One region of the Pseudomonas kielensis genome, then DNA from elsewhere that is predicted to be linked to it. Evidence: predicted binding sites of a transcription regulator. Region 1 holds the regulator's gene; the other holds the start of a gene.
What was found. Region 1 encodes FliA, which starts transcription of late flagellar genes. Its sites were predicted from a motif close to CTAAAGTTTNNNNNNNNNNNGCCGNTAA; they were not measured.

Region 1 (3,528 bases):
AGCCTGGCCGGTCGTGGCATCAAATCGAAGAATTATCTGGTGCTGGCCACGACCAGCCAGAAGCAGGTGCTGACGGCCGCCTACCACAGTTACAAACGCTGCGGGCTGGCCGGCTGCATCCTGACTAAACTGGACGAAACGGCAAGCCTGGGCGAGGTCTTGAGCTTGGCGATCAGTCACGAATTACCGGTGGCTTATCTGACTGATGGTCCGCGTATTCCGGATGACCTGCATCTGCCGCGCCGCCATCAGTTGGTCAGTCGCGCCGTGAGTGTACAAATGCAGGAAGAACCCAGCGAAGAAGCCATGGCTGATATGTTCGCTGATCTCTACCACAGCCCGACCAAACGGGTTGGCTGAGGTATTAATGACTAGATTTGTATCTACATCGATGGCCTGCCATGCATTGTTCCCCAGGGAACGCGCAGCCAGTCATGTAGCCCGCGTCTAAGCAAGACAAGGTATAGAAAGCACATGGGCAGCATGCATCCCGTACAGGTGATCGCGGTGACCGGCGGCAAGGGTGGCGTCGGTAAGACTAACGTTTCAGTGAACTTGTCCCTGGCTCTGGCAGAGCTCGGTCGGCGCGTCATGTTGCTGGACGCCGATCTGGGGCTGGCGAACGTCGATGTGTTGCTGGGGCTGACGCCCAAGCGCACCCTGGCCGACGTGATCGAGGGCCGCTGCGAACTGCGCGACGTGCTGCTGCAGGGGCCCGGCGGGATTCGTATCGTCCCGGCTGCCTCCGGAACCCAGAGCATGGTGCACCTGAGCCCGGCCCAGCACGCGGGCCTGATCCAGGCGTTCAGCGATGTGGGCGACAACCTCGATGTGTTGGTGATCGACACCGCGGCAGGGATCGGCGAATCGGTGGTCAGCTTTGTTCGCGCCGCCCAGGAAGTGCTGCTGGTGGTCTGCGACGAGCCGACCTCGATCACCGACGCCTATGCCCTGATCAAGCTGCTGAACCGTGACTACGGCATGAACCGCTTCCGCGTGCTGGCCAACATGGCGCAAAGCCCGCAGGAAGGGCGCAACCTGTTCGCCAAGTTGACCAAGGTCACGGACCGCTTCCTGGATGTCGCCCTACAATACGTCGGCGCGGTGCCCTACGACGAAAGTGTGCGCAAGGCGGTGCAGAAGCAGCGCGCGGTGTACGAAGCCTTTCCTCGCTCCAAATGTGCCCTGGCTTTCCGGGCCATTGCGCAGAAAGTCGATACCTGGCCATTGCCCGCCAATCCGCGTGGGCATCTGGAGTTTTTTGTGGAGCGCCTGGTGCAACAGACTGCGGGTCCGGTGCTATGACAGCTAGCGGCTACAACCTGTACAAGCAGTCGGCGCGTGACGCGCAGTACGAGCTGATCGAGCGTTACGCGCCACTGGTAAAACGCATTGCCTATCACTTGCTGGCGCGTCTGCCGGCCAGTGTGCAGGTCGAAGACCTGATCCAGGCCGGGATGATCGGCCTGCTTGAAGTGTCGACCAAGTACGACGCCAGCAAAGGCGCGAGTTTCGAGACCTACGCCGGGATCCGCATCCGCGGGGCGATGCTCGACGAGGTCCGTAAAGGTGACTGGGCGCCACGCTCGGTGCACCGCAATACCCGCATGGTCAGTGACGCGATTCGCTCAATTGAAGCTAAAACCGGACGTGACGCTAAAGATCACGAGGTTGCGGCCGAACTCCAATTGAGTCTCGACGATTATTACGGGATTTTGAATGACACCTTGGGCAGTCGCCTGTTCAGTTTCGACGACCTGTTGCAGGACGGCGAGCATGAAGGGCTGCATGAGGATGGCGCGAGTGCTCATCTCGAGCCGTCGCGCGACCTGGAGGATGAACGCTTCCAGGCGGCGCTGGCGGACGCGATTGCCAATTTGCCGGAGCGTGAGCGACTGGTCTTGGCGCTGTACTACGACGAGGAGCTGAACCTCAAGGAAATCGGTGAGGTCCTGGGGGTCAGCGAATCGCGGGTCAGCCAGTTACACAGCCAGTGCGCAGCCCGTTTGCGGGGGCGTTTGGGAGAGTGGCGAGCGCGCTGACAGCAGTGTGGGGACACTGCGAAAGACACTGCTACAGCTTCACGCTGGCGCGGTCATCATCCGTTGTGCTCCAAACCGTCGTTGAGTGCTCTGCCTGTTGATTGAATGGCGTGCCCAGGTGCTGGGCGCGTTTAAGACTGCTTGGAGGTCGAATTGGACAAGAACATGAAAATCCTCATCGTTGATGACTTCTCAACGATGCGGCGGATCATTAAAAACCTGTTGCGTGACCTCGGGTTCACCAACACGGTCGAGGCAGACGACGGCACTACCGCCATCCCTATGCTCAACAGCGGCAGCATCGATTTTCTGGTCACGGACTGGAACATGCCGGGCATGACCGGTATCGATCTGCTGCGTCACGTGCGCGCCAACGAAAAGCTCAAGCATTTGCCAGTGTTGATGGTGACCGCCGAAGCCAAGCGCGAGCAGATCATCGAAGCGGCCCAGGCCGGTGTAAACGGCTATGTGGTCAAACCGTTCACTGCCCAGGCGTTGAAAGAGAAGATCGAGAAGATCTTCGAACGCATCGGTTGATGACTGGCGCTACGGGGGAGCTATGGAACAACGAGAGATTTCACAGGGCGATTTTGAATCGACCCTGAAAAAACACGCGGTCGAATTGGTCGAAAGCCTGGAAAAAGGCAAGTTCGGCGACGCCGTGCAACTGATCCATGAGCTCAACCAGACCCGCGACCGTGGCCTGTACCAGGAAGTGGGCAAGCTCACCCGTGAGCTGCATAGCGCGATCGTCAATTTCCAGATTGACCCGAACATGCCGCAAGCCGAGGAAGTCTCGCAGATCACCGACGCCACCGAGCGCCTGGGGTATGTGGTCAAACTGACTGAGGCGGCGGCCAACCGCACCATGGACCTGGTGGAGAACAGCACGCCGCTGGTCAATGCCCTGGGCACCGATGCCCAGGCGTTGAGCGCGGACTGGGGGCGTTTCATGCGCCGTGAAGTCGGGGCTGAAGAGTTCCGCGAGTTGGCCCGGCGCGTCGATGGCTTCCTGAGTCGCAGCGCCAACCACAGCCAGGTCGTGGCGGGCAACCTCAACGACATTCTGCTGGCCCAGGATTACCAGGACCTGACCGGTCAGGTGATCAAACGCGTGACGCAACTGGTCACGGAAGTGGAAAGCAATCTGCTCAAACTGGTGCTGATGGCCAGCCAGGTCGACCGCTTTGCCGGTATCGAACATGACCGTGCAGCGATCCTCGCGGAAAAAAATCCGCAAAAACATCTGGCGCAGGGTGAAGGTCCGCAGATTCATGCCGATAAACGTGATGACGTGATGTCCGGTCAGGACGATGTCGACGATTTGCTTTCCAGCCTTGGATTCTAGGAGCACCCCTACACATGAGCTTCGGCGCCGATGAAGAGATCCTTCAGGATTTTCTGGTTGAGGCCGGCGAGATTCTGGAGCAACTGTCCGAACAACTGGTCGAGCTGGAAAGCCGACCGGATGATGCGGACCTGCTCA
Region 2 (3,528 bases), 730 kb from region 1:
TTCCTTGAGCTCCGCCAGGCTTTCCACTTCCACCTCCACCGGTTTGCCCGGGGCGATCTTGTGCGCGGCGGCAATGGCCTGGGCGATGCCGCCACTGGCAGCGATATGGTTTTCCTTGATCAGGAAGGCGTCGTACAGGCCGATACGATGGTTATGGCAGCCACCACAGGTCACGGCATACTTTTGCGCCAGGCGCAGCCCAGGCAGCGTCTTGCGGGTGTCCAGTAGCTTGACCTGGGTCTGGGCGACGAAGTCGGCCAGGTACTGGGCGCGAGTGGCGACCCCCGACAGCAGTCTGCAGGAAGTTCAGCGCACTGCGCTCACCGGTCAGCAGCGAACGGGCAGGGCCTTCGAGATGAAACAACGGTTGATTGGGGTTCACCCGCTCACCGTCGCGCACCTGCCAGTGCACCGCCACGCGCGGATCCAGTTGGCGAAACACCGCATCGACCCAGGCGGTGCCACTGATGACAGCCGCGTCACGGGTAATGATGGTGGCTTTGGCCAGGCGCTCGGCCGGGATCAGTTGTGCAGTGATGTCGCCGCTACCGATGTCTTCCAGCAGCGCACGGCGCACATTGGCTTCGATTTCGGCGGTCAGGTCGGCCAGGCGTAGATTCGGCATAACGGGCTCCACAAACAAAGTGTCGCGATTATAGGGCCATGCCGGGAGTGAACCCAAGATCACAAATGCCTGGCCGGGTCATTACGCCGCAGGCAGCGCCTCAATCGCGGCAAGTGATCGCACCTGTGGGGTGATCGCGGCATACTGGAGCCTGTCAAAGCCGTTGTTGAAGGAACCTGTATGCAGTTGGACCCCGCGAGTGGTTGGTTTGAAGGTGTGCGTCATTGCCCGTCACCCAACTTCAATGCGCGCCCCACGGGCGAAATTTCCCTGCTGGTGATCCACAACATCAGCCTGCCGCCGGCGCAGTTCGCCACGGGCAAGGTGCAGGAGTTTTTCCAGAATCGCCTGGATGTCACCGAACACCCCTATTTTGAAGGGATCGCCCACCTGCGCGTGTCAGCGCATTTTCTGATCGAGCGTGACGGCGGCGTCACCCAGTTTGTCTCTTGTCTCGAGCGGGCCTGGCACGCCGGTGTTTCGCTGTTCGAGGGGCGTGAAGGTTGTAATGATTTTTCCCTGGGCATCGAGCTGGAGGGCACCGATGATCTGCCGTTCACCGACGCCCAGTACCAGGCGCTGACAGCCTTGACCCTGGAGTTGCAGGGCACGTTTGCGGCGATCTCCACTGAACGTATCCAGGGCCACAGCGACATCGCGCCTGGACGCAAGACTGACCCGGGGCCGGCGTTCGACTGGACGCGTTACCGCGCTGCCCTGGCACAAGGGGAAGGACAATGAGTTTTGTGGTGTTACTGCTGGCCGTGTGGATCGAGAAATTCTCGGCGTTGCGCCACCGGGTACAGCGCGACAGCGGTTGGCTGCGCGAGTTGGCCAAGCTTGAAAGCCATCCACGGCTCAGCCGCCAGCCCTGGCTGGTGCTGGCCCTGCTGGTGTTGCTGCCGGTGGCCCTGCTGGGCTTATTGCTACTGGTGCTCGACCCGGTCGCCTACGGTCTGCTGGCCTTGCCGGTGCATTTGCTGGTGGTGATCTACAGCCTGGGACGGGGCGACCTGCTGGGTGAACTGGGGCCGTTTCGCGATGCCTGGCGCCGGGAAGACCTGCAAGCCGCCGCCCACGTCGCCCAGCGAGACCTGGGGATTTGTGCCGACAGCGGTGAGCAATTGCTGCAACAGGTGCAAGCCCGTTTGTTGTGGCAGGCCTACCAGAGCTTTTTTGCGGTGATTTTCTGGTACTTCCTGCTGGGTCCGGTCGCGGCGTTGAGTTATCGCTTGCTGGCCCTGGCGGCCGAGCACAGCCAGCAGCCGGCGCTGGCCGAACGTGCGGCGCAGTTGCGCCATGCCTTCGACTGGTTGCCGGTGCGCCTGCTGGCCGCGAGTTTTGCCCTGGTGGGCAACTTTGTCGCGGTCAGCCGGGTGATGCTCCATGAATTGCTGAACTGGAACATCAGCGCCGCGCAGTTGATCGAGAAAACCGGCAAGGTCGCGGGTGAAATCCCCGCCCCCGTCGCGGGCCCCGAGGGCATCAACAGCCTGGACCAACTGTGGGAATTGCTGCTGCGCGCCGCCGTGGTCTGGTACGCCGGGTTCGCCCTCTGGACCGTCCTGGTCTAACGGTATCTCGAAGCGACGGCCGCAGGCGGCGTCCGACCGCACGGCGGTCGCCAACCCAGCCTGCGGCTCGTTAACCTTAAGTTACAAAGACTCCTGCCGATTTAAGCTATACAGAAGCAGCGCGCCGTAGTGGCTATCTGCTTCCTCTGCGTGCCTGCCGATAAAAATAAGAAATACAAAGGGGGACTTCTTGTGAAGAGTTTGCTCTATCCCGCCGTGGCACTGATGAATCGCCTGAGCTTCGGCATGAAGTTCAGCCTGATCAGTGTGCTGTTCCTGCTGCCAATGCTGGTGACCAACTTCTACCTGGTACGCGATTCCTATCGCGAATTTCAGGGCACCCGCATTGAATTGCAGAGCCTCGACCTGCTGGGCAGTGGCCTGGCGTTGCGGCGCGACCTGGAGACCCTGAACAATCTGGTGCAGATCAATTCGACCCTGGGGCAGTCGGGCAAGGCCGGCGACATCGAAACGAAAATCAGCGCCCTGGAGCAACAGGTCCTGGCCCGCCTGCAGGGTCTGAGCGCCATGAGCGACGACCCGGAGCATGTCCGGGTGTTCGAGGCCAAGCGCGATGAGATGCTTGCCGCGTTCAAGGCCCAGCAAACGGAGAAGTCCCTGCAGAGCAAAAGCGCGATGATCGCCAAGTTGCTGGGCAATGCGCAGATCTTTGGCCAGATCATCAGCAGCCAGGCGGGCCTGAGCCGCGACAACCAGAGCGATATCCGCCAACTGAGCGAACTGCTGACCAACGTCACCCCACGCATTACCCAGATCCTCGGCGACGGCCGGGCCATGGGCGCGTTTTCCCTGGGGCAGGGGTTCCTCAATTCGGCATCCTCCACCCGCTTCGATGAACTGCTGGCCCAGATCGAAAAGCTCCAGGCCGAGTACGCCCTCAAGCTGCAGGACGCGCTGGGCGCCAGCAATGCGGCGCGGCAGGTGCTGGAACCGCCCGCCACAGCCAGCCAGGCCACGCTCAAGCAAGCCAGCGAACTGTTCGAGGAACAGGTGGTGATGGCCGATACCCTCGATGCGCCCTGGCAGGGTTTCTACGACCAGGTCAGCGCCCTGATGCAACAGACCTATCAACTCAACGACGCAACCCTGAGCTTTCTCGGCGTGCAGTTACAGCAACGCCTTGAACAGAACCGCACGCACATGATCCTGCAGGCCGTGGCCCTGTCGGTGGTGTTCGTGCTGATTTTCTACCTCTACGGCGGTTTCTACGTTTCCACGCGCACCACCCTCAAGCGCCTCGGTGCGGTGATGGACAAAGTCGCTGCAGGCGACATGACCGTCACCTTCACCGCCCACAGCCGCGACGAA

Region 2: the regulator FliA is predicted to act here: its motif matches at 2,275-2,302, upstream of Q1W70_RS06255 (methyl-accepting chemotaxis protein).

What each region holds. Positions count from the first base shown of each region.
Region 1 is NZ_CP130043.1:541,979-545,506, reverse strand. It holds gene flhF (flagellar biosynthesis GTPase FlhF) at 1-360, shown strand, start outside; gene fleN (flagellar synthesis regulator FleN) at 475-1,305, shown strand; gene fliA (RNA polymerase sigma factor FliA) at 1,302-2,042, shown strand; gene Q1W70_RS02820 (chemotaxis response regulator CheY) at 2,208-2,579, shown strand; gene Q1W70_RS02815 (protein phosphatase CheZ) at 2,602-3,390, shown strand; gene Q1W70_RS02810 (chemotaxis protein CheA) at 3,405-3,528, shown strand, end outside.
Region 2 is NZ_CP130043.1:1,275,466-1,278,993, reverse strand. It holds partial or broken gene nadC (carboxylating nicotinate-nucleotide diphosphorylase) at 1-625, opposite strand, end outside; gene ampD (1,6-anhydro-N-acetylmuramyl-L-alanine amidase AmpD) at 806-1,366, shown strand; gene ampE (regulatory signaling modulator protein AmpE) at 1,363-2,199, shown strand; gene Q1W70_RS06255 (methyl-accepting chemotaxis protein) at 2,392-3,528, shown strand, end outside.